DNA from 4 places in the Streptosporangium sp. NPDC000396 genome. Region 4 is predicted to be linked to each of the others. Evidence: riboswitches for the same ligand, from Rfam matches in the RefSeq annotation. Region 4 holds a riboswitch; each other region holds the start of a gene.
The links. Region 4 has a riboswitch for cyclic di-AMP ahead of ACFY2X_RS20620 (NlpC/P60 family protein). Riboswitches for the same ligand answer to the same signal wherever they lie in the genome.
Positions count from the first base shown of each region.

Region 1: it holds a riboswitch for cyclic di-AMP, as region 4 does, so the genes downstream of both, ACFY2X_RS04630 (CHAP domain-containing protein) here and ACFY2X_RS20620 (NlpC/P60 family protein) in region 4, are expected to answer to the same signal.
Region 2: it holds a riboswitch for cyclic di-AMP, as region 4 does, so the genes downstream of both, ACFY2X_RS23220 (hypothetical protein) here and ACFY2X_RS20620 (NlpC/P60 family protein) in region 4, are expected to answer to the same signal.
Region 3: it holds a riboswitch for cyclic di-AMP, as region 4 does, so the genes downstream of both, ACFY2X_RS08445 (CHAP domain-containing protein) here and ACFY2X_RS20620 (NlpC/P60 family protein) in region 4, are expected to answer to the same signal.

Region 1 covers NZ_JBIAZA010000002.1:455,673-462,936, forward strand. Annotated here, with positions in the region: gene ACFY2X_RS04605 (MarR family winged helix-turn-helix transcriptional regulator) at 1-406, opposite strand, end outside; gene ACFY2X_RS04610 (MFS transporter) at 425-1,825, opposite strand; gene ACFY2X_RS04615 (NAD(P)H-binding protein) at 1,871-2,713, opposite strand; gene ACFY2X_RS04620 (MarR family winged helix-turn-helix transcriptional regulator) at 2,813-3,313, shown strand; gene ACFY2X_RS04625 (STAS domain-containing protein) at 3,354-3,737, opposite strand; gene ACFY2X_RS04630 (CHAP domain-containing protein) at 4,006-4,923, opposite strand; cyclic di-AMP (ydaO/yuaA leader) riboswitch at 5,139-5,320, opposite strand; gene ACFY2X_RS04635 (DUF305 domain-containing protein) at 5,470-6,117, opposite strand; gene ACFY2X_RS04640 (neutral zinc metallopeptidase) at 6,731-7,264, shown strand, end outside.
Region 2 covers NZ_JBIAZA010000014.1:80,388-87,651, reverse strand. Annotated here, with positions in the region: gene ACFY2X_RS23260 (4a-hydroxytetrahydrobiopterin dehydratase) at 1-66, opposite strand, end outside; gene ACFY2X_RS23255 (hypothetical protein) at 172-294, shown strand; gene ACFY2X_RS23250 (class II aldolase/adducin family protein) at 296-943, shown strand; gene ACFY2X_RS23245 (DUF4032 domain-containing protein) at 948-2,159, shown strand; gene ACFY2X_RS23240 (roadblock/LC7 domain-containing protein) at 2,311-2,694, shown strand; gene ACFY2X_RS23235 (hypothetical protein) at 2,708-3,523, shown strand; gene ACFY2X_RS23230 (roadblock/LC7 domain-containing protein) at 3,672-4,052, shown strand; gene ACFY2X_RS23225 (hypothetical protein) at 4,065-4,436, shown strand; gene ACFY2X_RS23220 (hypothetical protein) at 4,658-5,611, opposite strand; cyclic di-AMP (ydaO/yuaA leader) riboswitch at 5,839-5,987, opposite strand; gene ACFY2X_RS23215 (alpha/beta fold hydrolase) at 6,530-6,904, opposite strand; gene ACFY2X_RS23210 (alpha/beta fold hydrolase) at 7,043-7,264, opposite strand, start outside.
Region 3 covers NZ_JBIAZA010000004.1:270,399-277,662, reverse strand. Annotated here, with positions in the region: gene ACFY2X_RS08460 (histidine phosphatase family protein) at 1-154, shown strand, start outside; gene ACFY2X_RS08455 (DUF6716 putative glycosyltransferase) at 242-1,444, opposite strand; gene ACFY2X_RS08450 (hypothetical protein) at 1,497-2,549, opposite strand; cyclic di-AMP (ydaO/yuaA leader) riboswitch at 3,166-3,304, shown strand; gene ACFY2X_RS08445 (CHAP domain-containing protein) at 3,323-3,994, shown strand; gene ACFY2X_RS08440 (aldose 1-epimerase family protein) at 4,265-5,161, shown strand; gene ACFY2X_RS08435 (NAD(P)-dependent oxidoreductase) at 5,226-5,888, opposite strand; gene ACFY2X_RS08430 (winged helix-turn-helix transcriptional regulator) at 5,985-6,341, shown strand; gene ACFY2X_RS08425 (GNAT family N-acetyltransferase) at 6,372-6,878, opposite strand; gene ACFY2X_RS08420 (anti-sigma factor domain-containing protein) at 6,920-7,264, opposite strand, start outside.
Region 4 covers NZ_JBIAZA010000012.1:83,082-90,345, forward strand. Annotated here, with positions in the region: partial or broken gene ACFY2X_RS20610 (hypothetical protein) at 1-159, opposite strand, end outside; gene ACFY2X_RS20615 (amino-acid N-acetyltransferase) at 280-915, opposite strand; cyclic di-AMP (ydaO/yuaA leader) riboswitch at 1,254-1,407, shown strand; gene ACFY2X_RS20620 (NlpC/P60 family protein) at 1,413-2,462, shown strand; gene ACFY2X_RS20625 (LuxR C-terminal-related transcriptional regulator) at 2,507-2,707, opposite strand; gene ACFY2X_RS20630 (TetR family transcriptional regulator) at 2,979-3,242, shown strand; gene ACFY2X_RS20635 (hypothetical protein) at 3,149-3,532, shown strand; gene lysX (bifunctional lysylphosphatidylglycerol synthetase/lysine--tRNA ligase LysX) at 3,602-5,104, opposite strand; gene ACFY2X_RS20645 (type III pantothenate kinase) at 5,129-5,911, opposite strand; gene ACFY2X_RS20650 (L-aspartate oxidase) at 5,911-7,264, opposite strand, start outside.

The DNA of each region.
Region 1 (7,264 bases), on a different contig from region 4:
CGGAGAGGTTGTGGGTCATGCGCTCAAGGACACTGACGGCCGTCTGGTACTCCTGGAGGGAGATGCCGCGCATCGACAGGTCGCGGAAGGCGTCGACGCGTTCGGCGACCGTGGCGAGGCGGGCTCTGCCGTCGTCGGTCAGGGCGAGCAGGGCCGGTTCGGGGCGGGACACCCAGCCGCCGGCGAGTACGGTGTCGATGGCGGCGGTCAGGGTGGGCGCGTCGGCGTTCGCTCCGAGGACGGCCAGGACGTCGGCGTCGGTGGCCTGGGGGGTTTCCTCGACGACGTTGAGGACCTGCCAGGCGATCCGGGTGAGGCCGAACTCGCCCAGCATCGAGTTCATGTAGCCGGTGAGGGCCTTGTCGGTGCGGTTGAGCCAGTAGCCGATGGGCTTGGCGGTGTTCATGGCTGCTCCTGAGGGTGCTCAGTGGTGGTTGGACTGCGCCTTGCGCGGCAGAAGCCGGACGAGAGCGCAGCAGGCAAGAGCGAGGGCGGTGACGACCGCCAGGCTCCGCTCCGTGCCGTGGGAGGAGTGGAAGTAGACGGTGGTGATGGCGGCGGCGCCGATGCTGTTGGCCAGCTGCTGGACCGCGGAGAGCGAGCCGCTGGCGCTGCCGGACTCCTTCGGGTCGATGTCGCCGAGGGTGACCTGGTAGACGCTGCCGAAGCAGGCGCCGAGGCCGAGGCCGGAGACGAACACCGGGACGATGAGCGCCCAGGTGGTCAGGGCGGCGCCCTGGGCGTGGACCAGGATGAGCAGCGAGGCCGTACCGGCCAGGACGAGAGCCAGGCCGATCATGATGAGGGTGCGTCCCAGGCGGGCGAGAAGGTTGTGCGCGGCGATCGAGGCGACGATGATGCCGGCCGCGATGGGCGCGAGATCCAGGGACGCCTGACCCGGTGTGTGGCGCAGGACGTCCTGCACGAAGAGAGAGAGGATGAAGAGCAGCCCCGAGACCGCGGCGTAGAAGACGAGCCCGAGGATCAGGCCGGAGGTGAAGCCGCGGTTCTTCAGCAGCGACGGCTCGATGAGCGGGTTCGGTGCGGTGCGCTGACGGCGGCAGAAAAGGCCGAAGAAGACGACGCCCAGGATCAGGGACAGGATCGGGGCGATCGTCCAGCCGTGGCTGGAGCCGTCGATCAGCCCGTACAGCAGGCCGAGCATCGTGACGGCGAGGAGGCCTGAGCCGGGACCGTCGACGGTGACCGTCCGGTCGCCGGTGTCGCGGGGCAGGAGCCGGACGGCCATGCCGATCGCGAGGCCGCCGAGCACAATGTTGATCAGAAACATGGGGCGCCAGCCGAGGCCGAACAGGTCGGCGTTGATGAGGAACCCGGCCAGGACCGGGCCGCTGATCGCGGACAGGCCCAGGGCGGGGACGAACACGCCGAAGGCCTTGCCGATCTCGTCACGCGGGAACACCGCGCCGAGGATGCCGAACCCCTGCGGGATCAGCAGGGCGCCGAAGGCCCCCTGGAGCAGCCGGAAGACGACGACGGACGTGGGGTCGAAGGCCAGGCCGCAGCCGATGGACATGAGTGTGAATCCGGTGATCCCGGTCAGGAACAGGCGGCGGCGGCCGTACTTGTCGCCGAGCCGTCCGCCGACCACCAGCAGGACGCCCATGGCCAGGGCGTAGCCGGCGCCGAGCCACTGGACGAGGGCGTCCCCGCCGTGCAGGTCGGCGGCGATGGTCGGGGCTGCGATGTTGGTGATCGTCGCGTCCAGCAGGTCGAGGATCGAGGCGAAGAGGACGACGGCGAGGACGGCCCACCGGCGGCGGCCGGTGGTCTGCGGTCCGGCCGGGGGCGAAACGGTGGTCATGGAGATGCCTAGGGGGAAAGGGACGGGCTGTGCGGCCCGTCCGGATCAATGCTGGGTGAAGGCCGCGGCGTTCTCGCGGGCCCACTGCTCGAAGTCGCGGGCGGGCGTGCCGAGGAGGGTCTCGGTGGTGTCGGCGATGACGGCGGGGCCGGCGGAAGCGGCCGCCCACAGGTCGAGCAGCGAGCCGACCATCGGAGCCGGCATGTACTGGCTCATCTGCTGTTCGGCTTCGGTGCGGGTGATCTGCTCGACGGGGATGTCGCGGCCGAGGACGTCGGACAGGATGACGAGCTGCTCGCGGAAGGTGAGCGACCGCGCTCCGGTGAGGGTGATCTCGCGGCCGGTCAGTGAGTCGCCGGTGAGGGCCTCGACGGCGATGTCGGCGATGTCGTCGGTGTGGATGGGCGCGATGTGGGCGTCGGGGTAGGCGAGCTGAATGGGCATTCCCTGCCCGATGAAGTAGGCCCAGCCGAGCGCGTTGCTGGCGAAGGCGTCCGGGCGCAGGAACGTGCGGGTGAGCTCGGAGCCGGCCAGCGCGCGCTCGACCTGGAGGCTGTGGCCGGCGAGCGGGTCGCTCTCGGCGCCGGGGGCCAGGACCGAGGACGACGACAGCAGGACGACGTGCTCGACGCCGGCGGCCTCGGCGGCCTTGATCAGGTCATGGATGCCGCTCGGCTCGGGATAGAGGAACACCTGGCGGACGTCCCGTAGTGCGGCTTCGAAGGTTTCGGGCCGGGACAGGCCCAGCTCGGCGACCTCGACGCCGTCCGGGACGGTCAGCTCGGCGGGGTTGTTGCTGGCGGCGCGGACGCTGTGGCCGGCGGTGTGCAGGCGCTTGATGATCGCCTGGCCGACCTTGCCGCGGGCGCCGGTGATGAGGATGGTCACGTTCAGTTCCTTTCGTCGGTGAGGACATATGCATGCTTACATGCACACGTTTTCATGTCAACACATGTATGTGTGATGTGGTGGATGTAGCATGTGCGCATGACGACGAAGGAGCCGAAAACAGCCGATGAGCTGCTGAACGCGGTCGGGCCGGCGTTCGGGAAGCTACGCCGTTCCTCCCTGCTGGAGGTGGAGAGCCCCATCTCCGCCAAGGACCTGAGCCGGACCCTGGTGCTGAACATCGTCTTGGAGGCCGAGCAGGACGGTGGGCGCGAGATGACCGTCGGCGCGATCGCCGAGCACCTCGGCGTGGACCCCTCGGTGGCCAGCCGCATGGTCAGCGACTGCATCTCCGCCGGCTACCTGGTCCGCGCCGCCTCCCAGGAGGACGGGCGCCGTACGGTCCTCCACCTCAGCCCAGGCGGCACCGACCTGATGGCGCGCTTCCGCCGCCACCAGCGCGCGACCTACGAGCACATCACCGCGGACTGGTCCGAGCAGGACCGTCTGGAACTCGCCCGCCTCATGCTCAAATACGTCGCCGCCCAGGACAGCCTGCGCCACCGGGCCGCGTCGAAGGGAAGAACCCCGGCCTCCTGAGCACGGCGCCACACGGCGGAACTCGCCGGTTCCGGTGGGATCACCGGCCGGCTTCGGTGCCCGCCTGGCGCAGGGCCTCATCGCGGCTGGTGTGCTGTTCGAAGGCGTTGTGCAGTCCGGTGCGATACAGCAGCCGTTCCAGGTTCCCGTGAACGCCGCTGAGCATCAGCCGTACCCCGTCGGTCTGGCTGCGGTGCAACGCCAGAACCAGCTCGCTCATCCCGACCGAGTCGCAGAAGGAGACCTCCGACATGTCCACGATCAGCACCGGCGTGGCGGGAGGCAGAGCCGCCGCGCGCAGGTGCTTGCGCAGCGTCGGCGCGGTGATCAGGTCGAGTTCGCCGCTGACGGAGATGACGGTCACTCCGTCGCACTGGTGTGATGAGACGCGGAACATCGGCGGGTGTTGCCACTGTGATGTCATGGCCGGCTCTTCATCGTCGCGGTTCGCAGGTCGGCATCCGCTCGACACCGCGAGAGGAGGGCGTCAAACCCGTCCTCGTCCACATTGTGATCACTGGTATTCACCGAGGGTTCCCTCACCACCGGCCGCTGTCCTTACCGGTTACCTCCCCACGCCCACGGATCGAAACGAGCGGAGGGGTCTTTTTGCCTGACCATGGAGATTCGCGCCCGCTGGGGGCGCGACTCCACCATGGACGGCCGTCGCGGTCCGAGAAGGACCGGCGTCATCAGGCCGGCAGGCCGAACGCGGCCTGGCGGTGCCGTCCCGTGGCCGGACCGGCGGACGACGTCCTGCCTCTGGTCCACCTGACGAGAAAAACGACGCAGAGCAATGCCGTCACAGCCACCGCGGAAACCGTGGTCTCCTGCATGACAGGCAGATCGCCGAAGTCGGATCCACTGAGCGCGCCGCTCGTGCTCGCGAAAGCCCGCACGGTCGGCGCGGCGTCGGATCCCGCCGCCATGGCCTGCGGTTTCGCCGGATCGTTCGGCTTCGGGAGGCCGGCGACGGCCTGATCCCCGTCCCTCGCCTCCTGGGCCTCCTGGGGTGCGTTTTCCACCTCCCAGGTCTCCTGAGGTGTGTTATCCGTGTCCTGGATCTCCTGAAGGTCGTTCTCCATCTCCCGGATCTCCTGAGGTGCGTTCTTCACCTCCCAGACCTTGCGTTGCCCGTCCTTCGCCTTCCAGACCTTGCGGGGAAGGCCGTAGCCCACGACCTTGCTCTGATCCCGCACCTTTCGCTTGAGCCATACGCCGTCGACGTTGGCCTCAATGGTTTTGATCTTTCTGCCGTTGACTCTTTCCACGATGCCGACGTGGTCGATGCCATTGATGTTCTTGGAGCCCGACCAGTCGTAGAACACCAGGGCACCCGGCTCGGGCTTGTCGCTCCAGGCGTCATGCCTCCGGAACCACTTCGCGTGGTCGACGGTGTAGGCGAACTCTCCGACGTAGTCCTGAATGCCTGCCTGGTGGGCGGCCCAGGTGACGAACATGTCGCACCACGGTGCGGTTTTGAAGGACGGCGTGCTGGTGTCGACGTTGGTGTAGTACCAGCGGCCGAACTTGGTGGAGCCGTTGTTCTTCTCGCGATAGCCGAGAGCTTTTCGGGCAGCCTCAAGCAGCCCCTCGGGGATGGAACGCACGGGGATGGGGGTCTTCCTCTATCGGACGGAGCTATCGGACGGAGCGACCGCGCGAGGGGACGGCCGACGGCTCGGGTCCGTGGCCGGCGCGGTGGGGGATCACGTCGTGGGTCCGGTCAGGCTGTCCCGGACCGGAGGTCTCTCACGGCCCGCCATCCGATGGGGTACTGCCGCAAGCGCGGCGTCCGATGGGGCGAGTGGGGTGCTCCACCCGTCTCTCCTCTCCTTGACCGCTTACCGGGTTAGCTGACGGGTTCGGGCCAGGAGTTGCCCTACCGCCGCGTGCGCGGCGGATTCACCCCGGGCGAGACGGGAGAGTCTTCGGTCTCGCATATGGGTCCCCGGTTCCCGTGACGGAGCCGTCTCCGTCACGCGTGGGATTCAGCGGCAGACCGGCTGCCTTCCGGGTGAAGGCAGGTCGCCGGTCATTACGGTGGAATGTAGTAGTAAAATCTCGCAAAGGTAAATAAATCACCACATAAAGGACAAAAGATCTACCTCCTCATCGGCCCACGGCTTCGCCCTCGAACTCGGCCATCACGCGATCTAGAGCCGGTCGAGGAGCTTCTGCATCTCCTGGATCTCCGCCTGCTGGGCGTTCTCGATGGTCCCGGCGAGTTCCTTCGCCCGAGAAGTGGCTCCCTGCGCCTGCTCCATCTTCGACATCTCGATCGCCCCCCCATGGTGGGCGATCATCATCCGCAGGAACATGCGGTCGAACTCCGCGCCCGTGGCCGCCTCAAGCTCCTCCATGTCCTCATCGCTCATCATCCCGGGCACGCCGTGGCCCTTCATTCCCGGGGACATGCCGTGCCCCTCTCCTCCGGAGGACGCCGAGGGCTCACCCCACTCCGACAGCCAGCCCGTCATGGTGGCGATCTCCGGCTCCTGGGCGGCCTTGATCCTGGCTGCCAGATCCTTGACCTCCGGACTCCTGGCGCGCGTCTCGGCCAGCTCGGCCATCTCCACGGCCTGCTTGTGGTGCTCGATCATCATCCGCGCGAACATGACGTCGATGTCGCTGAAGGACGTGTCCGCCTGCCGGCTCGGGGAGGTGGCCGAGCTGCTGGGCGTGTCGACGAGCCCGGCCATGGCGCCGTCGCCGTTTCCGCAGGCGGTGAGCAACACGAGCGCGCCGGCTCCCGCCGTGACGGCCAGCGCGAGCCCGTGCGTGACGGGTCGGTTGATGAACATGGGCGTCGTTCCCTTTCCGGATCCTCGAATCCCGTCACGCCTTGCCGGGGCAGGCCCCGGGCTCCCGCGCGTGCACCCGGCCTGTGTACGGAGAACCGGAAGCCGTGCCAGACGTAGCGCGTATGTGCCCGGAGACGACCTGGCCATACGGGGTGACCTACAGGTTTTGACAGGGCCGAAGAAAGCTTGACGTTTTGACCGGAAAGTGCGGAGACAAGTGATTATGAACTGCCCGGCCATGCCGTCCGCCCTTCGCCGGCGATGGGTACGGAGGGCGGTTCTCACGCGCTGTGCGGCGTCGCCTCGGCTGGACGCGCCAGGAGTCCTAAGCTGTCTGATCGTGCGCTTCCTCCCGCCCGGTGCCGGCTCCCCGCTTCTCCGACGCTCGGCTGCCCTCCCGCGACGGGCCCTTATGGCGACCCTGGCGACCGTGTGCCTGACGGTCCTGTCATCGGGAGCCGCATGGGCCGCCCCGTCCGCCTCGCCTGCCCCATCCGCCCCGTTCGCCTCGCCTGCCCCATCCGCCCCGTCCGCCTCGCCCAAGAGCCCGCTGCTGAAGACGGGGAAGCTGGCGGTCACGTCGTGCCCGGAGCCGCCGATCATCGACGGAGGCATGCCTCGGACGCGTGAATATCTGACGGCGGCCATGAAATGTCTGAACAAATCATGGTCCGCCCACTTCGCTCGCGCCGGGCTGAGGTTCCGCGCACCCGCGGTCCGCTTCTACGAGGAGCCCGCGCAGCGCGTGTGCGGAGTCCGCTGGCCCGCCAACGCCGCGGCCTTCTACTGCACGGAGCAGGCCACCTTGGTGTTCCCGCTCACGGGCAACTGGATCGAGGACCGGACCGACCTGTACCCCCTCAAGGTGGCGGCCCACGAATACGGCCACCACCTGCAGAGCCTCACCGGCGTCAGAGACGACTACGAGGCTCGTGCCCGCTCCGATCGGGCCCGCCAGGCCGAGTTCGGCCGCCGCTACGAGCTTCAGGCGGACTGCCTGTCGGGCGTGTTCCTGGGCAGCGTGCAACGCTCCCTGCCACGCACCGGGCAGGACTGGGAGGCGCTGTCCGACATGCTTCGCGCCAGCGGTGACGACGGCGAGTACCGCACCCACGGCACCGGCGCCAACCGGGTCCGCTGGTTCAAT
Region 2 (7,264 bases), on a different contig from region 4:
TTCGCGCCGCCATGCGGGAACGGTGGCCAGCCTCTGGTCCACCGCGGAGTCGTCAAGCAGGTCCATCGGTCCAGGACATCATGTCCGCCGCCGGAGCGCCAAGCAGGACGGGCATCCTTGCGGATACCGCCGTTCGGCGGCGGCCGAGGCCGGACTCGGCGCCGGAGGACGATGTGCACGATCGCCGCCGGGCCGACGACCGTGCTCGGCGTCCGCAAGCCCGTGAACGGCGGCCGGTCCGGCCCGGACGGTGGCGGTTTGCCGCCGACGACCACCACCCCCTACTTTTGCTGACATGTTGCTGGCGGAGCAGCGTCGTCTGCTGTGTGAGTACGGCCGCAGGGCCGCCGAGATCGGTCTGGTCATCGGGACCTCCGGAAATCTGAGCGCGCGCGTCGGCGACCTGGTCGCGGTGACGCCCAGCGGGGTCGCCCTCGACCGGCTGGAGCCCGAGGCCTGTCCGGTGGTCGACGTCGATGGTTACCTGGTCGAGGGGGAGCTTCAGCCGTCCTCCGAGACGCCCATGCATCTGGCGGTCTACGCGACCACCGACGCCCAGGCCGTCGTGCACACCCACTCCACCTTCGGCACCGTGGTCGCCACGACCATGACCGAGCTGCCGCCGCTGCACTACAACATCCTGTTGCTCGGGGGGCCCGTCAGGGTCGCCGAGTACGCCACCTACGGCACCCCCGAGCTGGCCGCCAACGTCAAGGCAGCCCTGGAGGGCAGGCGGGCCGCCCTGTTGGCCAACCACGGCGGGGTCACCTACGGCGACGACCTGCACAAGGCCTTCGAGGCGACCCGGCTGCTGGAATGGCTCTGCGAGGTCTACGTGCGGGCCAGGGCCGTCGGGGAACCCCGGGTGCTCACCGAGGAGGAGCTCTCCGCGGTGGTCGAGCGCGCCTTCTCCCCTCCCCGATTCCCCCGTCGCGAGGACTGAACCGATGCCACTCCAGCTCACCGGCGCCCCGAGCGACCCGGACCTGATCCGCCTTCCCTGGGACGTCCCGCTGGAGGAGTGGCCCGCGCATCGCCTGGTCTCGCTGCCACGCGGCATCTCCCGGCACGTCGTGCGCTTCGCCCGGCTCTCAGGCAAGGTCTACGCGATCAAGGAGATCAGCGAGCACTACGCCAAGCGGGAGTATCGCCTGCTGTGGGATCTGAACCGCCTGGACACCCCCTCGGTGGAGCCGGTGGCCGTGGTCACCGGGCGGACCGACGCGAACGGGGAGCCGCTCGACTCGGCGCTCATCACCCAGCACCTGCAGTTCTCCCTGCCCTACCGGGCGGTCATGTCGGGAACGATCCGGCCGGAAACACTCAACCGGCTGCTCGACGCGCTGGCCGTACTACTGGTCCGGCTGCACCTGAACGGTTTCTACTGGGGCGACTGCTCGCTGTCGAACGTCCTGTTCCGCCGGGACGCGGGCTCCTTCGCGGCCTATCTGGTCGACGCCGAGACCGGTGAGCTCCACCCCATGATCAGCGAGGGCCAGCGGCTGTACGACATCGAGCTGGCGCACACCAACATCTTCGGCGAGATGCTCGACCTGGAGGCGGGCGGCCTCCTCCACTCCTCCCTCGACCCCGAGCAGGTCGCCGACTCGGTCTGCGAGCGCTATCACGGGCTCTGGAGCGAACTGACCTCCGACGAGATCATCGAGGAGGTTGACTGGCACATGATCGACCAGCGGATCCGCCGCCTGAACTCGCTCGGCTTCGACGTCGCCGAGATGATGGTCCGCCGTAAGGCGGGCACCGGACGGCTGATCGTCCGCCCCAAGGTCGTGGACGCCGGTCACCACCAGCGCCGGCTGCTCAGGCTCACCGGCCTGGACGTGGAGGAGAACCAGGCCAGGCGCCTGCTCAACGACCTCGACTCGTTCCGGGTGTCGTACGGCCTGCGCCACGAGGACGAGGCGATCGTGGCCCACCGGTGGCTGGCCGAGATCTTCCAGCCGACGGTGGAGACCGTCCCCCAGGAACTGCGGCACAAGCTGGAGCCGGCCCAGCTCTTCCACGAGGTGCTCGACCACCGCTGGTTCATGTCCGAGGCGGCCGGAAACGACGTCGGCCTGCCCGCTGCCGTCGAGTCTTATGTGAAGAACGTTCTTGTTTTCAAGCCGGACGAAAAAGCGATCATAACCGAGGAATAAGGATGATCCTCCTCAGGATTCACATCCTTCTACCTGGTTGCTGAATCCTCCATCTCCCCATACCTCATTGATAAATACGGCACATGGGGCCCAAGGGATATCCCTACGCTGACCGGGCGACGTTTTTTGAGTCGTTGGCGAGGGAGAGCCCGTGCTCGGAATCGAAGACTGCCTGGCTGAGGTCATGGCGATCCCCGGCGCGCTGGACGCGATCCTGATCGATCAGACCAGCGGAATGGCCGTGGCGGTCGGCGGCGGAAGCCGCCACCTCGATACGGAGAAGTCAGCCGCGGGGCTGAGCGAAACCCTGCGGGCGACGCTGGACGGACTCGCCATGAATTCCCCCAGCGGAACGGTCCGAATCAACGACATGATCATAACCACAGATAACGGACATCATTTAATGAGACCGTTGGAAACGGCTTTCGACGGCCCTCTGGTGATTTATGTCCGGCTCGACCTGGAGCGCTCAAATCTGGCTCTGGCCCGCCATCGCCTGCAGGCGCTTTCCGGCCGCCTGATAACGACCACGTGAAGCCATGCCGACCGTGGAGAGCATACTCAGCGGGCTCGCGGACGATCGCGCCACCGGCGCGCTGCGCCTGGGCAAGGCCGGAATGCTCTATCTCACCGAAGGTCGCGTGACCTACGCCGAGAGTTCGGCCGCCCCCCGGGTGGAGGACCTGCTGACCGCCGGCCACAGGATCTCCGCCTACGCCGTACGGCGGGCCAGGCAGTCCGCCGCCGAGGACCGATGGGGCGGCGAACAGCTGATCGGCCAGGGCGTGCTGACCCGGGGTGAGCTGGAGTTCTGCGTACTGAGCGCGGTGCTCGACGCCGCGTATTTCCTGTTCGACTCAGACGGGCACCGGCCGAGATTCCGGCCGGGAGACCGGCACTGGCTCGGACCCCAGTGGTACTTCGACGTGGCCGGAATGTTCCGGGAGTGCAAGCGAAGGAGGGCACAGTTGGATCAGGCCTGGCCATCCGCCGAGTTGGACTCGCTCCCGGTCGTCCCCGTAGGACGCATCCCCGCCCAGCGGGTGATGCTGACCTCGCTCCAGTGGGAGGTGCTGGTCGGGGCCGACTCCACGGCGACTCCCTCCGATCTGGCGCGCAAACTCGGCCGCCCCGCCTACTCGGTGCTGCTGGCCGTACGGCAGCTCGCCGCGGCCGGGCTGCTTCGCACCCCGCAGGCCGAGCCCGCCGCCGCACTGCCCAGGCGCAGCACGGGCACCCGGCAGGCTCCGGCCGCGGCGACCGGCGCCCTCAGATCACCTACGTCGATCCCCCAGGCAACGGGAGATCCCACCGACGTGGATCTGCTCATCCGGCTCAGAGATGCATTGGAGGCACTCACTTGACGTCCTCCCACGGTCCGGAGACCTGGGATTTCAGCGGAGGGGTTCCTCTCCGCCCCGAAGGACGAGGCTCGCGCCCCGGATATCCGGTGGGTTTGGTCCGATGCCGATGAGGCTGCGGACGCTGAAGCTGATCAGAAGGAGGATGCCGGTGGAACTGCGCGACGAGATTCACCAGGAGCTGGCACTGCTACGCGAGCGCATCCCCGACGTGAGCGGAAGCATCGCGTGCAGCGTGGACGGCTTGACGATAGCCAGCGACCTGAAAGACGACGCCGAGCAGACCGGCGCGCTCTCCTCCGCGATGCTGTCCCTCAGCCGCCGGATGACGAGCATGACCGGCAAGGGCGCCTTCGAGGAAACGTTGATCTCCGGCACCAACGGCTACGCGGCCTTCTACGCCGCCGGCCCCAAGATCGTCCTCACAGTCCTCGCCAACCCCGGGACCAACCTCGGGCTGCTGCGACTGGAGGGCCGCAAGACGGCGGCGAGTCTGGCCGCCATCTCATCTCGCATATCGATAACTCAGTGATCGGAGGCAGGCATGGGCAACATGGACATCTCCCTCAAGGAGATGATGGCGATCGACGGTGCCGTCGGGGCGGCGGTCGTGGACTACAACAGCGGCATGGCGCTGGGGGCCCTCGGCGGCTCCAAGGACCTCGATCTCCAGATCGCGGCGGCCGGTAACACCGAGGTCGTCAAGGCCAAGATGCGGACGATGGATTCGCTGGGCATCAAGGAAGGCATCGAAGACATCCTCATCACGCTCAGCGCCCAGTATCACGTGATCCGCCCGGTCAGCGGCCGGAGCGGCAAAGGGCTCTTCCTCTACCTGGCCCTCGACCGGGGCCGGGCCAACCTGGCGCTCGCGCGGCACAATCTGCGCGGCATCGAGGAGAAGCTCGAGATCTGATCCTCCGGTACGGCCCGCGCCCCGGGAGGCGTATGCCGTACCGGAGCCCGACGCTCGGCGGCGGTGAGCTCGGGCCAGAAGCGGCGCGGCAGATCGTGCTCACACCGGTCCTGGCCGGTTCCGCCGAACAGGGTGTCGTCCGGCGGAAATGAGAGCAAGGGCGAACGCCCTGCGCTGGCGTTCACCCTTGCTCTCGTGGGGGATTTGACGGCGGGAGAGCCTTAGCTCTCGTCAGCGGCCTTCCTGCGGAAGCGGCCGGTCATGCCGGTGTAGAGGAAGGCGGCGCCACCCAGAGCGGCCAGGCTGATCGCGCCCAGCGTCGAGACGGCGGACCTGACCGCGGGGGCCGGGGCGGCGACCGGAGCGGCGTCCAGGGTCGTGGTGCGGCGGCTCTCGGCGACCTTGGTCGGGACGGCCTTGGGCTTGTCGGCCTTGGGCTCGACAGCCTTGGGCTCGACAGCCTTGGGCTTGGCCGCCTCGGCCGGGGCGGCCTTGGGCGCGGCACCGCCCTTGGGCTCGGCGACGACCTCGGCCTTCTTGGGCTCCTCGGCCTTCTTGGGCTCCTCGGCCTTCTTCGGCTGCTCGGGCTTGGCGAGGACCACCTGCGGGGGCTTGGCCGGGTTGCGGTCCACGCGGCCCCACGCACCGGTGGAGAACGCCACCGGGTAGTTCTTCTTGCCCGCGCCGTCGCCCCACTTGGTGATCACGTAGTCGACCTTGATGTGGCCCATGCCACCGTTGCCGTCCACGCCGAGGGTGCCGGAGTTGAACGTGCCGCCGGTCAGGTCGGCGAAGGTCTTGGCGTCGATGTCGATCATGACGCCGCTGCTGGAGGGGACGCCAGGGCCGCGGTCACCGACGAAGAACTTGGCCTTCTTGCCGTTGTAGATGAGGTAGCCCTCGGTGAACAGCGGCCAGCTCGGGCTGGCGATCATGCCCTTCTGCATGGGCTTGCCGCTCGCGGGCAGGCCGGTGTCACCGGCGCGGCCGGAGGAGTCGTCCCAGAAGTAGGAGGCCTTGGTCGAGCCCTGCAGGAGGGCGACCTGGGAGCTGGGGCCGGTGCCGGGCTCGGCAGCGGCCGGAAGGGCCGAGGCGACACCGGCGGAGGTGACGATGCCGGCGCCGAGGAGGGTGGCAGCGACGAGACGGTTACGCAGGCCAAGCGGGAAACGCATGAAAACAGAAGCTCTTTCGTGAGGAAACAGGGCAGCCGCGTGCGACACACCAACGGAGGGCACGGGCGGAGATGCGCTCACTGAGAAGAGGTGGCGTAGCCGGAAGCACCGGGCGCTACGCGGAGCGCAGGGGGAGCGCCGCCACCGAAGGCGGCGCGGAAGTCTTAGTTGATCGGCAAGGGCAGACTAGGTACCGGCAGGAAAAGTGCGCAGTGCCCCATAAGGGGTTCTCCTCTCCATCTCGTCTACCGGGTTAGCTGACGGGTTCGGGCGGTGGAGTTGCCCTACCGCCGCACGCTCGCGGCGGATTCACCCCAGGAAGTGGGTCCCCGGCTCCCGTGGCCTGACGGCCTTCGGGACTCGACGTTGGCCGGTCGCTCCTTCCGTTGAAGGGCAGGTCACCAGCCGATAACAGTTAAGACAGTACCCACCCAAATGAGACAAAGCAAAGCAAACACCACGAAAACACCAGAAGATCTACCTCCATCGGCCAAGAAAGCCTTATTCGCCGATTCTTTACCGTTTTCCCCAGGCGTTTACTTCGGCCAGCTCCCGACCATCCGCCCCAGGCGTTGACGCCGCCTCGCGGCACGGATCGGCCCTCATCCTCGCAGGTCAGTGACCTCATCCAGGAGCGTCACGATCGCCGCCTCGGCCGCCGGAAACCGCTCGAACGCCTGATATCCAGGCGATTCTCCCCATCCGGCACCTTGCTCGAAATATCTCTGCCCCGCCCTGAGCCGCCTCGGAGAACGGGACCGGACAGGCGATCGCACGCCTGAATCGCATGCCTGATGCGATCAACGTCCGCGAGGTTTCCGATCGAGGGTTCTTTGACTTTTCGTCACGCGGCGGCTTGATCACAAACGAAGCAGAACTCGTCGGGCTCACCGCGCACTCCCTCGGCGTCCTGGCCTCTCAACGACTTTCAGCTGGATCGGCGCATATCTCCGTCTCCAGGAAGTTCGAGATCTCGTTCGCGACGACGTCGGGCATCTCGAGACCACACAGGTGTCCAAGCTCGCTCAGCAGGACCGCACGGCTTCCAGGGATGCGCCGCACGTCGTCAAGTTGCTTGGCTTGATCTACGACGACGTCCTTTCCGCCAACCGCCGGCGCGCGTACAGATTGACCATGTCCGGGCAAGTCGAAGACCAAGATGCGGAACCCGCTCAGGTGTCGCGCGATTCCGGTCATGAGGTCAGCCGAGGCGCCGAATCCCGGCAACATGACAAGTGTCAGAGGGCCCTGGCCGTGTTCCTCCCAGTAAATGTCTGAACTGGTGTGTGGCATCGCGATCTCTCCATAGCCTCGGCGAAGTTTGTTGGGCATACACGTACGGCTTGAGCACATCGGCCAGATCCACTCGCGCTGCAGGCCGGTCCCGCCATACCGGCAGCACCGGGTCCCGCCATGGGCGCATCATCTCGTTCAGTGCGCCTGGGTGGTGTGACTCGCGGTGAAGGCCAGAAGAAGCGCGGCGGTCCGCGGCGGATCCTCCATGATGGGCGAGTGCCCAACACCGGGCAGCACCTCGACCTTCGCGCCCGGAACGGCGCGGTATTCGGCGGCGGAGGAGGATCGCCATCTCTGGTCGTCCTCACCGAAGATCACTAGCAGCGGCTTGCCGAGGGGACTCAGCCGATCGGGGAG
Region 3 (7,264 bases), on a different contig from region 4:
ATCCCGGTGGCTCGGGCTGAACAGCGCCAACACCGCACTGACGGTCATCGAGTACCGCAACGGCCTGCCGCCCACGATCGTGATGTTCAACGACATGAGCCACCTCCCGCCCGACCTGCGCTGGACCGGGTTCCTCGCAGGCATGAGGCCGTGACGTGGCTCCTGCTATCCGTACGTGCTCCTCGGCTACGTGACGCCGACCGGGTAGCACATGCTCGGCGTGGAGCTCGGACTTACTCGTCTAGCCGAGGGCGTTGAGATAGCGGCGCATCCGGCGTTTGGCCCGGTAGCCGACGCGCAGCACGTTGGGCGGAACCTCGACGCGCAGGCGGGCACGGCGGCGGGCGGCGGCGAACTCCGGGCCGTCGAGCAGCGATCGCGCGGGGACCAGGCGGCCGGAACGGGCCTGGCCGACCAGGGCGACCAGCTGGGAGATCCAGTCGCTGTCGCCGGGCTGGTGGAAGTAGTTCGCCCGGCACCAGGCCTCGTCCGGCGTCAGGAAACGCCCCTCGGACAGGTCGTCCAGGGTGCCGAGCAGGCCGCTTCCCTCGAAGACCAGGTTGATCATCTCGGCGCTGACCCCGAAGTCCGACAGCACCAGCAGGGGCACCGACTGGGCGATCGCCTCCAGCGCCGCGGTCGAGCTGACCGTGACGAACCCGGCCGCGTGGGCCAGATGCTCGTGCATGGAACCGGCTTCGAAGCGTACGGCGCCGGGACGGACCAGGCCCCCGTCGGCCAGCGACTGCCACAGGCGCTGGTAGTGATGGCGCTCGTTGTGGGTCTGGCGCTCGTTGTCCAAGGCACGAAGCTTGACCACCACGTCCAGGTCCGGACGGCGTTCGGCCAGCGTGGCCAGCGCGAGCAGGATCTGCTCGCGCTCCTCCCTGCGCTTGGGCACCTTGGCCTGGGTCGCGAACACCACCCGGTTGCGGGGACCGGTGACGGGGACCTCCGTCCCGCCGCGCAGGAACGGCAGCCGGGCCAGGCCCACCGCCCCTCCTCCGCCCAGCTGCCGGCCGAGCGCCGAGAACTCCTCCACCTCCCGCCCGCTGTGCAGGACGAACAGGTCACATCCGCTGCGGAACAGCCACGCCTTCTCGGTCGCCGGGATGGAGATCCCCGGCAGCCCCGACACGAACACCGGTCTCGGCGCCAGGCCGGCGAGCACCTCGCTGACCAGCACGTCCACCACGGGCCCGGTGCAGGCGACCAGCACCACGTCGGGTCTGAGCCGCTCGGCGGCCCGGCGCAGCGCCCGGGCCGACAGCACGGGTGGATCGGTGGCCGCGCCCGCGACGGCCGCGTGGATCTGGGCCGGGGAGGGCGTGATCGGGGTACGGATCACCGTCAGCTCCGCCGTACAGCTCGAAGGAAGGTCCCCGAGCAGGTAGGCGGCCCATTTCAGGTAGGAATCCGAGTCGGCCACAGCCAGGATCTTCAACAAGCACCTCCAGCGTGGGGTCCCCTCGGATCGATCCGTTTCATCCGGGGGGTCATGACCCTGTGACTCCAGCGTCGTGATGGGCGAACATCGACAGGTGGGAACGGAGCGAGGGGGCCGCCTGGGCGGTCCACCACTCGTCGGGAACGTCGACCGTCTCCACGGTGACGCCGCGGGCCGAGAGCAGCACCCGCAGAGATGTGACCGCGGTGGACGGCAGGCTCAGCACCCGCTGCTCCGCGGCCAGCCCGCGCAGGGTCATCTCGGCGGGGATGCCACCGTCATAAACGGTGATCCCGGGTTGTTCCCTGACCCGGGCGAGATCGTGGGGGTCCTCCCGGCGGTGCGGGAAGTAGGCCACCGGTTCGGCCGAGCCGAGCCCGGCCAGCCAGGTGAAGTAGCGGTCACGGTGGATCAGGCCGTTGCGGACCAGCGAGGTGCCGAGGACGACGGTCCGCTCCTCGGGGCGCGGCCTGCGCAGGGGCTGCGACCGCAACCAGGCGAAGTCGTGGGTGACCAGCTCGACGCCCCTGTCCCGTACGGCCCGCGCCAGCTCGGCGGGCACGGGCAGCGCCGTGAAGACGGACAGCCGCCCCGATCGGGCGGCGGCGCGCAGCCGCAGGCCGGCGGCCGTCCCCAGCACGCTCCTGAGTTTGGTCCCGAGCGGACCGGCGGTGGCCCGGGCCCTCAGCAGCGGCGTCCAGATCCGGCCGGTGAGCAGTTCCAGGAGCCTGATGGTGGCCAGGCCGTCGTCGACGATCACGATGCGGCCCGGCAGCGCGGTGAGCCAGCCGACCTGCACCTTGCCGGAGAAGGCGTCACCGACCGCCCAGGTCGTGCCCCGACGGGGCCTGGGCATCTCGGGCTCGGGCTCGGGCAGCTCCAGGCCGCCGGGAAGGCCGAGCCGGGAGATCTCACGGCGGGTGACGGCCAGCGGACGCAGCCCGGCCCGGGGCACCACCCGGGTGTGCGCTTCGAGCAGCCCGGCGTGGTGGGCCTCCACGGCGCAGAGCATCTGCAGCGGGGACTCCACCCAGGCAACGGCCGAACCCTGCTCCCGCGCGTGGTCTCGACCGTGCTCCACGCCGGGCGATGACCCGTTCACGACTGTCCCACGGTAACCCGGATGTCTTACACGCCCGGGAACTATGGGTGAACACCCGAATACACCAACTTGTGCCCCGGCCGGGAGGGCCGAGCCCGGCCGGACGGCCGCCGAGTCCCTGCCCTCACATGGTCCGCCCTTTACCGGCAGGCCCCCTGGGACCTCTTCGTCAAGGGCGGGCCCGCCGGGTGCCGTCCCCGCCGGGCGCCGCCTGGTTCACGGCGAATCCCAAGACGGGATCATGACGCGCACGGGCATCTTCGCAGGTTAAAACGGTCGCAAGCTAAAAGATCTACGGTGACGGCCGGGTCAGAGAAGCGCAAAGCCGCGCCATGGCGGCTCCTCGCCGATGCCGTCGCTCGAAAACGCCTGATTCACAGGGGTTTCCGGCGCCGAATCGATCGCGGGCACATTCTCGCGACAGCTCCGGAACTTCCAACCTTTCCCCCTCGATTGGGGCGTTTTCCCAAGTCAAGGCAATGTGTCGGACTTGTAATCGTTTGTCCGGTTCACGTAGCTTCTACTCATTCGTGGCGAACGCCTAGGTCTGCCAAGGCCTGCGCATTGCCAGTACATTGCCCGACCGAACTTGTCAGGAACGGACCAATCCGCCTGATGAGCCCGGCCGCCGAATCCGCGAGTCTCGCGGAACCGGGGAACCACGTTTCTGGGGTGAATCAGCGCTTTCACGCGCCGTAGGGCACTTCCCAGCCCGAACCCGTCAGCTAACCCGGTAGGCGGTATGGAAGCGAAGCAAGGAGTCGAATCCCCGCATGACCGAGCACCGCCTCACCCCCAAGATGAACCGTCTGGCCCGCGTCCTCGTGGGTGCGTCCATCGCCGTCACCGGTGGCCTCATCGCGGCCCCCGCCCTGGCGGACACGCCCGGACACAGCCCCGTCGGCGCCCCGCCGGCGGAGGTCGCCAACAACCAGGCCCAGCGGCTGCCCAAGGTCACGGCCGCGCAGGTCCTGGACCTGGCCTCCAAGCAGATCGGTGTCTCGGAGAACGCTCAGGGCGGCGGCACCAAGTTCCACGCCTGGTACATGTCCTCCCAGCGGGCCCAGGAGACCGTCGCCCGTGACGGCGGCAGCGTGCGGGCTTACGCCAACGCTCCCTGGTGCGCGATGTTCGTCTCCTGGGTCGGCGACCACGCCGGCATCCGTCCCACCATGGGCTGGGACGCCTACACCGTCACCCACGCCCAGTGGTTCAAGAACAACGGGCACTGGGGCACCACTCCCAAGCCCGGCGCCGTCGTCTACTTCGACTGGAACGGCGGCAAGAGCATCGACGGGATCGACCACGTCGGCTTCGTGAAGAAGGACAACGGCGACGGCACGATCACCACGATCGAGGGCAACACCGGCAACGGCAAGGTCGAGCAGCGCGTTCGGCCCACCTCCCAGGTCGTCGGCTACGGCTACCCGGTCTACAGCGGCTGACCCAAACGCGCCGGTAGGGTGCACGCCCCTCCCCTCGGGGTGAGAACTCAAAAGGCTCCTTGAGCGAGCGGTTCCTGCGATCCCCCTTCGCAGGGACCGCTCGCCGCTTTTGTTCACCCTTCACCCACCCCGGCGGCGGCCGTGCGCGGGCGCCTGGAGCGCCCCGCGGTGACATTGGACACCCATCCGATCAAGCGTGACTCCGCCCGATCGGACACGTGTAACTTGAGCGGGTCGCACATACTTTCCATCCCCGGCGAAAGGACCCCCGTGTCCCGGCAGTTCACCCTCCGCAGCGGCGCCATGTACGCCGAGATCACCGAGCGAGCCGCGGCCCTGCGCGTGCTCCGGCACGGTGAACGCGACCTGGTGACCAGCTGGCCGGAGGACGGGCCGATCCCCTGCTACAGCGGCACCCTGCTCGCTCCCTGGCCCAACCGGGTCGCCGGCGCCTCCTACGCCTTCGGCGGCGAGACCTACCGGCTTCCCGTGAACGAGGAGAACAGGGGCCACGCCCTGCACGGGCTGGTCGCCGAAGCCGATTGGCGGGCGGTGGAGTGGCTGGCCGTGGAGGACGAGCACGGTTTCGTACGGCTGGCGCACACGATCACCCCCTCCCCCGGCTACCCGTTCACCGTCGCCCTGCAGGTGACCTACTCCCTGACTCCCGACGGGCTGGCCACCACACTGACCGCGGAGAACCTCGGCGACCGCCCCGCCCCCTACGGCTGTGGCCCGCACCCGTGGCTGCTGGCGGGCGACAGCGTCGAGGAATACGAACTGCGCGTGCCCGCGACCACGGTGCTGCTGGTGGACGACCTGCTGCTGCCGCGCTCGCTGGAGGACGTCTCCGGCACGCCGTACGACTTCAGGACCTCACGCCCGGTCGGCGCCACCGCCGTGGACCACGCCTTCACTGGCCTCCTCCCGGACCCCGACGGGCTGGTCCGGGTGCGGGTGAGCGGCCCGGCCGGCGGGGTCGAGCTCCGCTGGGACGCCGCGAGGCTGCCCTGGGTGCAGGTGTGCACCGGCACCGGGCTCGACCACGCGGGGCTGGCCGTCGAGCCGATGACCTGCCCGCCGGACGCCTTCAACTCGGGCACCGATCTGATCGTGCTCCAGCCCGGCGACAAGGTCGAGACCTCCTGGACGATCTCCCCCGTCTGACCCGCGCCGGACGGACGCGACGGATGCGGAAGCGGCCGGAGCCCCTGCCGCCGGAGAGATTCCGTCAGGACTCCTCAGCCGGCTCCTCGCCCGCGGGGAGGCCGGAGTGGGCGACGGTGATGCGGCGGCCGGTGCCCCGGCCCGTCTCGAGCTCGTCCACCAGGGCCACGGCGTAGTCCTCGGCGCTGATGAAGCTCCTGCCGTCGGCGTCGGTGAGCAGCTGGTCACCGCCCCGCCGGTAGGCCCCCGTGCGCTCCCCCGGCGCGATCTCCGCCGGGGGCGAGACATAGGTCCAGTCGAGATCGCCGGCCCGCGTGCGGATCAGGTCCAGCAACTCGGCCTGGGCCAGCGCCTCGGCCTTGTAGAGGTCGGGGAATCCGGGGGTGTCGACGAGCCGAGTCCCCGGCGCCACCTCCAGGCTGCCCGCTCCCCCGACGACCACCAGGCGGCCTACCCCCGACGCGCGCAGCCCCTCGAGCACGCCGTGCCCGGCCGCGAGCAGCGGGCCCGACGCCTCCGAGCCGTCACGCGGCGGCGCGATCGCGAGGACCACGGCGTCGTGGCCGGCGGCGAGCGCGGCCACGGCCGGGGCGTCGCTCGCGTCCGCCCTCTCGGTCCCCTCGGCGCCGCTGCGGGTCACCCCGGTGACCTCATGTCCCCGCGCCCGGGCCTCGGCCGCGATCCGGCTCCCGATCATGCCGCCGGCTCCGATGAGCAGAATTCTCATGACATACCTCCACTTTCTTCCTACGATGGTCGCGGAAGTGAAGGTATCCATTGGATACTGGTTACTTCAAAGTTCTCTTGATACCCTTTGGAAACTATGAAGCGCGGAAATGCGTTCGACCCGAACTGCCCGACCCGGCTGGTCCTCGACCGCATCGGCGACAAGTGGTCGGTGCTGGTCGTCCTGGCCTTGCTGGACGGCCCCCAGCGGTTCACCACGCTGCGCAACATGATCAATGGCGTCACCCCCAAGGTCCTCACGCAGACCCTGCGCGCGATGGCCGGTGACGGCCTGCTGACCAGGCGCGTCTTCGCCGAAGTGCCGCCGCGCGTGGAGTACGAGCTGACTCCGCTCGGGCGGACGCTGCGGACCCCGATCCAGGCCATCACCGACTGGGCCGAGGAGAACGTGAACGAGGTCATGGCGGCCCGCGAGGCGGCTCTCAAGGAATGACGCGAGTGCCGCCGCGCCGCCGCGAAGAGATCACCGGTCTCGGGGCAGGTGGAACATCTCGGACTCCATGTCGAAGAAGCGCCGGGTCCGCCCGCGCGGGGTCATGCCGAGTCGGCGGCAGACGGCCATGGACGCCTCGTTGCCCGGCATGACCAGGGCGTAGACCTCCTCCAGCCCGGAGGCGAAGCCTCGCTCGACCGCGCCCCTGGCGGCCTCGGTGGCATAGCCGTTCCCCCAGGAGTCGGGGTGGAAGTGCCAGCCCGCCTCCACCTCCCCCTCTCCCCCCGGGATCGGCCGGAACAGCACGGTCCCGGCCGCGACCGCCGTGTCGCGGACCTCGACCGCCCAGGATCCGAACCGGCGATCCCGCTCGTGGAAGGCCCGCCAGCGATCCACCGCCGCTGCCGCCTCGAAGGTGAAGGGCGGCAGCCAGCGGGTGACCTCCTCACGGGAGTAGAGGTCGGTCACGCGGTCGAGATCGGCCTGGTCGTGGGTCCACTCACGGATGATCAGTCTCTCGGTCTCATAAACGGTCATGGCACAACTGTCGCCGAACCGGTCACGGCACGCGTCACCCGTCAGGCGGATGGAATCCTGGCCACCATGACGGGCGTCGTGGTGGGCTGTTCGGAGCCGCCCTCCGGTTCGACCGTCAGGCCGACCCGGTCGTCGCCTTCGAGCGGGGTGGCCAGGACAGGGGCCGTGACGCCGCCGGAGGTGCGCTCCAGCAGCCCCGCCGGGCGGACGCCGCCGGACCCCATCAGCCACAGCTGGTACACACGCGAGCCGGGCAGTGCGGGAAGGCCTCGCGCGGTGAACACCATCCGCCCCTCCGCCCGCGACATCACGATGGTGCCGGTGCCCCCGGAGGAGACGGGGCGCCTGACGGTCTTGGCGTCGGGGGCCGCGATCACGGCCACGAC
Region 4 (7,264 bases):
GTGCGGCTGTGAGGCCTCCGATCGGTATCCCACAATTGTCACGTCGGGGTCATGCTCGACAGGGGCTCGACCCGCGTTGTGCTGTCCGTACTCCGGCTGACCCGACGGTGTGCGATCGCGGTCGGGATCATCCTGGTACGGCGGCTGTCCGGTGCTCACCGCGTCACCTCACTTCGACTGCGCATGTGGCATATGTGAGACTCACATGCTTGCTGCTGCACAACGTATCGACATAGGTATCAACAGTCATCTTTTTGATCAGTCACAGTCAAGGTCAAGTCAGTCGGACTCTTGTGTCAGGTGAAGCAGCATTCGGGTGTTTCCCAAGGTGTTCGGCTTGACGTGCTCAAGATCAAGAAATTCCGCGACGCCTTCATCGTAGGAAGCGAGAAGTTCTGCGTAGACCTCCGGCGAGACGGGCGTGCCCTGGATCGGGCGGAATCCGTGCCTGGCGAAGAAGTCGACCTCGAAGGTGAGGCAGAAGACCCGGCGCAGGCCGAGTTCGCCGGCGGTGCGGATGAGTGCGGAGACGAGCCGGTGGCCGATTCCCTGACCGTGGCAGGCGGGGTCGACGGCGACGGTGCGGATCTCGGCGAGGTCTTCCCAGAGCACGTGGAGCGCCCCGCAGCCCACGACGATCCCGTCCCGGTCGGCCACCCAGAACTCCTGGACGTGCTCGTACAGGGTGACCGTGGCTTTCTCCAGGAGGCGTGGGCCGGCGCCCCCGTAGGTGTCGACGAGCCGCCGGATGGCACGCACGTCCGGGGTGCGGGCGCGGCGCACCGTGACCACGGCCGCATCCGCCCTGGCCTCCCGCTTCGCGTCCACGCCGTCGCCCCCGGCCCCCTCTCGGCGGCCCGCGATCCCGGTGTCGCGTACGGCCGGCGTCGGGGAATGCTCCGCAACCTGCTCCATGACCGATCAGAGTACGTCCTCGGCGCACTCTAATTACGGCTCACCCATAACTCACAGCTCACAGTCATCAGATGACTTTCGGTAGCGCGGACATCACGCTGAGCAAAAATTGCCGGTGATGGGCCGGATCTCACCTTTCATGCGGTCCGAGACCTGCGAAGACCCGCCCCATCCGCACCCCTGAAGCGCATAGAACCAGCATAATGCGCATGTTGATCATGAAATCGCGTGATCCTCCCGTGACTTTTCAGTTGTGGAAGCTCTACCAAGTTTGTAGTTCTGGTTGAGCATGAACCTTGAATTGCACTAATGTCCCTGCTCGATGTCAGCGACGCGAAACAGCTGACCCGCCGAATCCCCGAACCCGGGGAACCGGGGACCCACCCTCCACAAGTCCCCCGGGGTGAATCCGAGATGCCACAAGCATCCTCGGTAGGGCTGCCTCCGGCCCGAACCCGTCAGCTAACCCGGTAGGCGGCCGAGAGAGGAGCCTGTTGGTGAAGCGCACGCGCAGCCGTGGGAGAAGGCGCACGGGCAGACCTGCCCGTCATCGAGAACACGCGGCGCGTGGACTCTCCGGCCGGATAGCGCTCATCGGGCTGGCGTTCACCTCCCTGGCCATGGGCACTCCTCTGGTCGCGGCCACCGCCGACCCCAAGCCCAATCTCCAGCAGCTCGCCAAGCAGGCCGAGAAACTGCACACTGAGATCGAGACGCTCACCGAGCAGTACAACGGCGAGCGGGTCAAACTCAAGCAGGCCCAGCGCACCGCCGAAACCGCCAAGAAGACCCTGGCCGTCAGCGAATCCGAGCTGGCGTCCCGACGCGCCAAGGCCTCTCTCCTTCTGCAGAGCGCCTACATGTCGGGCGGCCTGGGTTCCGCGCTCGCCTTCACCCAGTCGGCCGACCCCGACACCTTCCTCGACCAGGCCACCACGACCTACGCGCTCCGGCAGCAGCAGAGCGAGGAGGTCGCCCAGGTCACCCGGGCGATCCAGGCCGCCGAGCGAGCGCAGGCCAGTGCCAAGGCCCGGAGCACCGAGGTCAAGACGCTCCTCACCGAGATCGGCACCAGACGCACCAAGATCGAGCGGCTGGTCGCCAGGGTCGAGAGCGACCTGTTCAGAGAGGTGCGCGTCCGGGCCGACTCCACCCGCGGCAGGCGAGTGAAGATCAACGTTCCGATCGTGGGCGAGGGCAAGGCCGCCGAGGCCGCCCGCTGGGCGCTCACCCAGCAGCTCAAGCCCTATGTCTGGGGCGCCGAGGGGCCCAACTCCTTCGACTGCTCCGGCCTGGTCATGTGGGCCTACCAGAAGGTCGGCATCAGCCTGCCGCACTACACCGGCGACCAGTGGACCGCGGGCACCCACATCTCCAAGAGCGAGCTGCGCCCGGGTGACCTGGTCTTCTTCTACAGCGACCTGCACCATGTCGGGATCTACATCGGCGCGGGACTGATGGTTCACGCACCCCAGACGGGTGACGTCATCCACATCGCCTCGATCAACAACCGGCCCTTCGCCGGCGGCGTGCGGATCGCGGGCTGAGGCGGCCCGTGCCGGGCCGAGGCGGACCGGCACGGCTTCAGACCCTAGATCAACCGGCGGCGGGCGGCCCAGGCCACGGCTTCGATCGCCGTGGCCACGCCGATGCGGTCGCAGATGCCACGGAGCCTGCGCCGGACGGTCCGGCCGCTGATGTCGAGGCGACGCCCCACCCGGTCCACGGTGACGCCCTTGGCAAGTTCTGCCAGGAGCACGAGATCTTCGTCACTGAGACCGATCTCGCCCATGCCCGGGAAGCTGTCGCCGCGGCGAGAATCCACTTCTGGATACGCCATCTAGAGTCGCTCCCCCCGCACTGGAACTCAGGCGTGAGTATCTTGGAATGAATGTCGTCCGTCAGGAACGGTAAACGCCTTGTTCAAAGGTCGTCAAGTTCCACTCTCCGTGCGAGCAGCGCACGCTATTGACATAGTGGTCGCTACGTGAAGTACTCATGATATGTCAGCGCCTTTACGGTTAAGTCGCGGCCAAGCCAAAGCTCGCACCCGCAGGCGTCTGATGGCCGCGGCGGCCCAGACCTTCGCAGAACAAGGTTTTGCTGGAGCGTCGGTCGACGAGATCGCCTCCAGGGCGGGTCACACCGTCGGCGCCCTCTACTCGCATTTCACCGGAAAGACGACCTCTTCCTCGCCCTCTTCGACGAGCACGCCGCCCACGAGCTTGACGACGTGGAGAAAATCACCGTGCAATGGAAGAGGAAGGATGGAGCCGGCTTTAGGACGTTCGGCGCATATCTGGCCGAGGCCGCCGATCGTCACATGATGTGGAGCATGCTCGAAATCGAGTTTCTGCGCTATGCACTAACTCGGCCGGAATTGCTCGATCGCCTGGCCGCCCGCTGGAGGTCTCCCCGTACGGCCGTCGCGCGCCTGGTGGCCCCGCACTGCGCGGCACACGACCCGGTCGCGGTGGCGACCGCGATCATCGGACTTTTCGAGGGGCTCGTGACACAGCGGCGCGCCGACCGGGACGCGGTGCCGCCGGAGCTGTTCGCCCAGGCGTTGCGCTGGTTGATGGCCGGGGTCGCTCACACGCCGGAAGGCGGGCCGTGAGCGTCGTCACGGCCCGCCTCCCCGGCTTCGGCCTGTTCGTTCCCCGCGCCGCCCGAGCGGCCGCCGGGCTCAGCCGGTCGGCTTGACCAGCGGGAACAGAATGGTCTCGCGAATGTTCTTTCCGGTGAAGGCCATGATGAGGCGGTCCACGCCGAGCCCCATGCCGCCGGTGGGGGGCATGGCGTATTCCAGGGCGGTGAGGAAGTCCTCGTCGAGCTGCATGGCCTCGGGGTCGCCGCCCGCGGCGAGCAGGGACTGCTCGGTGAGGCGGCGGCGCTGCTCGACCGGGTCGACCAGCTCCGAGTAGGCGGTGCCCAGCTCGGTGCCGAACCCGATCAGGTCCCACTTTTCGGTGAGGAGCGGGTTGTCCCGGTGCTGACGGGTCAGCGGGGAGGTCTCCAGCGGATAGTCCATGACGAACGTGGGCTGGATGAGGGTGTGCTCGACGAGCGCCTCGAAGATCTCCTGCACGAGCTTGCCCTGACCCCACTTGGGATCCCAGCGGATGTCATGGGCGTCGGCGTGCTTGCGGACGTGCTCCAGCGGCGTCTCGGTCGTGATCTCCTCGCCCAGCGCCTCCGAGACCGACCCGTAGAGGGTGATCCTCGGCCACTCCGCCAGGCCGAGGTCGACCTCCTGACCCTCGTAGGTCACGACGGAATGGCCGAGCGCGGCCACGACCGCGCTCTGGATCATCCGCTGGGTCAGGTCGGCCATGTCGTTGTAGTCGAGATACGTCCCGTAGGCCTCAAGCATCGTGAACTCGGGGTTGTGGGTGGAGTCCGCGCCCTCGTTGCGGAAGTTGCGGTTGATCTCGAAGACCTTCTCGATGCCGCCCACCACGAGCCGCTTGAGATAGAGCTCGATCGCGATGCGAAGGTAGAGCTCCATGTCGTAGGCGTTGATGTGGGTCTTGAACGGCCGGGCCGCCGCGCCGCCGTGGATCGGCTGGAGCATCGGCGTCTCGACCTCAAGGTAGCCCTCGCCGTGCCAGAAGTCGCGGATCGCCCGCACGACGGCGCTGCGGGTGTAGGCCATGCTCCGGGCCTCGTCGTTGACGATGAGGTCCAGGTAGCGCTGGCGAACCCGCGCCTCGGGGTCGGTCAGCCCGGCGTGCTTCTCCGGCAGCGGGCGCAGGCACTTGGAGGTGATCGCCCAGCGGTCGGCGAGGATGGACAGCTCGCCCCGGCGGGAGGTGATGACCTCGCCTTCGATGCCGATGTGGTCGCCGAGGTCCACGTCGCGCTTCCACGCGGCCAGGGAGTCCTCGCCCACCTTGTCCAGAGAGATCATGACCTGGAGGTCACCGGACCCGTCGCGGATCGTGGCGAAGCAGAGCTTGCCCCCGGTCCGGGACAGCATGACCCGCCCTGTGACGCCCACTTTGTCGCCGGTCGCGGTGTCAGCGGCGAGATCGGCGTATTTCTCGCGGATCTCGGCGTTGGTCGCGGTGCGCGGGAAGCTCACCGGGTAAGGATCGACGCCCTCGGAACGGAGGCGGTCGAGCTTTTCCCGGCGCACACGCATCTGCTCAGGCAGATCTTCGGCTGGGTTCGTCACGTCGTCGGTCACAAGGGCAAGGGTACCGATGTCCGACTACATGGTGTTGCGGTGATAGATCAGACGGAGACCGATCAAAGTGAGCCACGGCTCATGCACGTCGATCGAGCGCGCCTCGCCGACCACGAGCGGCGCCGCGTTGCCGGTCGCGACGACGGTGACGTCGTCCGGGTCGTCGGCCAGCTCGACCGCCATGCGCTCGACGATCCCGTCCACCTGGCCGGCGAAACCGTAGATGATGCCCGACTGGAGCGCCTCGACCGTGTTCTTGGCGATCACCGAGCGAGGCCGGATCAGCTCCACCTTGTGCAGCTGCGCTCCGGCCGCGGCCAGCGCGTCCACCGAGATCTCGATGCCGGGGGCGGTCACCGCGCCGATGTATTCCCCCTTGGCGGAGACCGCGTCGAAGGAGGTCGCGGTGCCGAAGTCGACGATGATGCACGGCCCGCCGTACAGCTGGATGGCCGCCAGCGCGTTGACGATCCGGTCGCTGCCGACCTCCTTCGGGTTGTCCATCCTGACCGGCACCCCGGTGCGGATGCCCGGCTCGACGATCACCGCGGTGACGTCGCCGTAGTAGCGGCGGCACATCTCGCGCATCTCGTTGAGCACCGACGGCACCGTGGAGCAGAGCGCGATGCCACTGATGTCGGCGTCCTTGAGCAGCGGCGACTGCCCGAGCAGCCCCTGAAGCACGACCGCGATCTCGTCGGCCGTGCGCCGGGCGTCGGTGGCGATCCGCCAGTGCTCGATGACCTCCTCACCCTCGAACAGGCCGAGAACGGTGTGGGTGTTACCGACATCAATGGCGAGCAGCATCAATTCCCCCGAAGGTCCAAGGCGATGTCGAGTGCCGGCGCCGAGTGGGTGAGCGCGCCCACGGCAAGATAGTCAACGCCTGTTTCAGCCACGTCACGAGCCGATTCCAAGGTCAACCCTCCACTGGACTCCAGTCGTGCCCTGCCGTCCACCAGCCGTACGGCCAGCGCCAGCTGGTCCACGCTGAAATTGTCCAACAAGATCTCCTCGGCTCCCTCGGCGAGTACCGGCTCGATCTGGTCGATCCGGTCGACCTCGACTTCGATCGGCAGGCCAGGGTAGGCGTCCCGGACCGCCCGGAACGCCTCGGCCACCCCTCCGGCGGCCACCACGTGATTGTCCTTGATCAGCGCGGCGTCCGAAAGCGACATGCGATGGTTGACCCCGCCGCCGCACCGCACGGCGTACTTCTCCAGGGCCCGCAGTCCGGGCAGCGTCTTGCGGCTGTCCCTGATCCGGGCGCCCGTACCCGCCACGGCCTGGACCCAGCGGCCGGTGAGGGTCGCGATGCCGGACAGGTGGGTGAGCAGGTTGAGCGCGGTCCGCTCCGCGGTCAGCAGGTCTCTCGTGGGACCGGTGACGGTCATCAGCACGTCGCCCTTCGCGGCGCGCTCACCGTCCTTGACCAGGCGCTCCGCCTTGAGGCGCCCCTGGCTGACATACGAGAACACCCCCTCGGCGAGGGCCAGCCCGCAGACCACCCCGTCCGCGCGGGCCACCACGTCGGCGGTGTCGGTCTGCCCGGCCGGGATGGTGGCGAGGCTGGTCACGTCGCCCTGGGCCTGCACGTCCTCGTTCAGGGTGGTCTCGAAGAGCGCCGCCACCGCGACCGGGTCGAGGCCCGCCTCCGTCAGCTCCGTCTCCACCTGGGGCGGCAGCACGGTCGCGCGCCGTCCGTGCGGCACGTAGGTCATGGTCATTCCCTCCACTGTCAGGGTCACGTCGAGGTGGCCCAGCCACCAGGCATCGTTCTGCCGGGAGAAGTCCTCACGCCAGTGTGACCCTCGGGTCTCCTCGCGGCTGCGGGCGGCCAGCACCAGCGCCGACGCGACCGTCAGCAGGTTGGTGGCCTCCCACGACTCGGTGCACGGCTCGACCGCCACCGGGGTCCACCGGGCGGCCAGCAGGGCCTTGGCGACCTCGGCCAGAGACTCCTGGCTGCGCAGCACGCTCGCGCCCCGGCTCATGTGCGCCTGGATCCTGGGCCGGGTCCTGGGGTCGACCAGGCCGGCGGGCCGGTCGTCGGTCACCGGTTCGCCGGGGGCCCGCCGTACGGTGCCCGCGGGTGCGCCCGCCGATCCGGCCTGCCGCTCCGCGTGGATGTCGGCGGCGATCCGCTCGGCGAAGACCAGC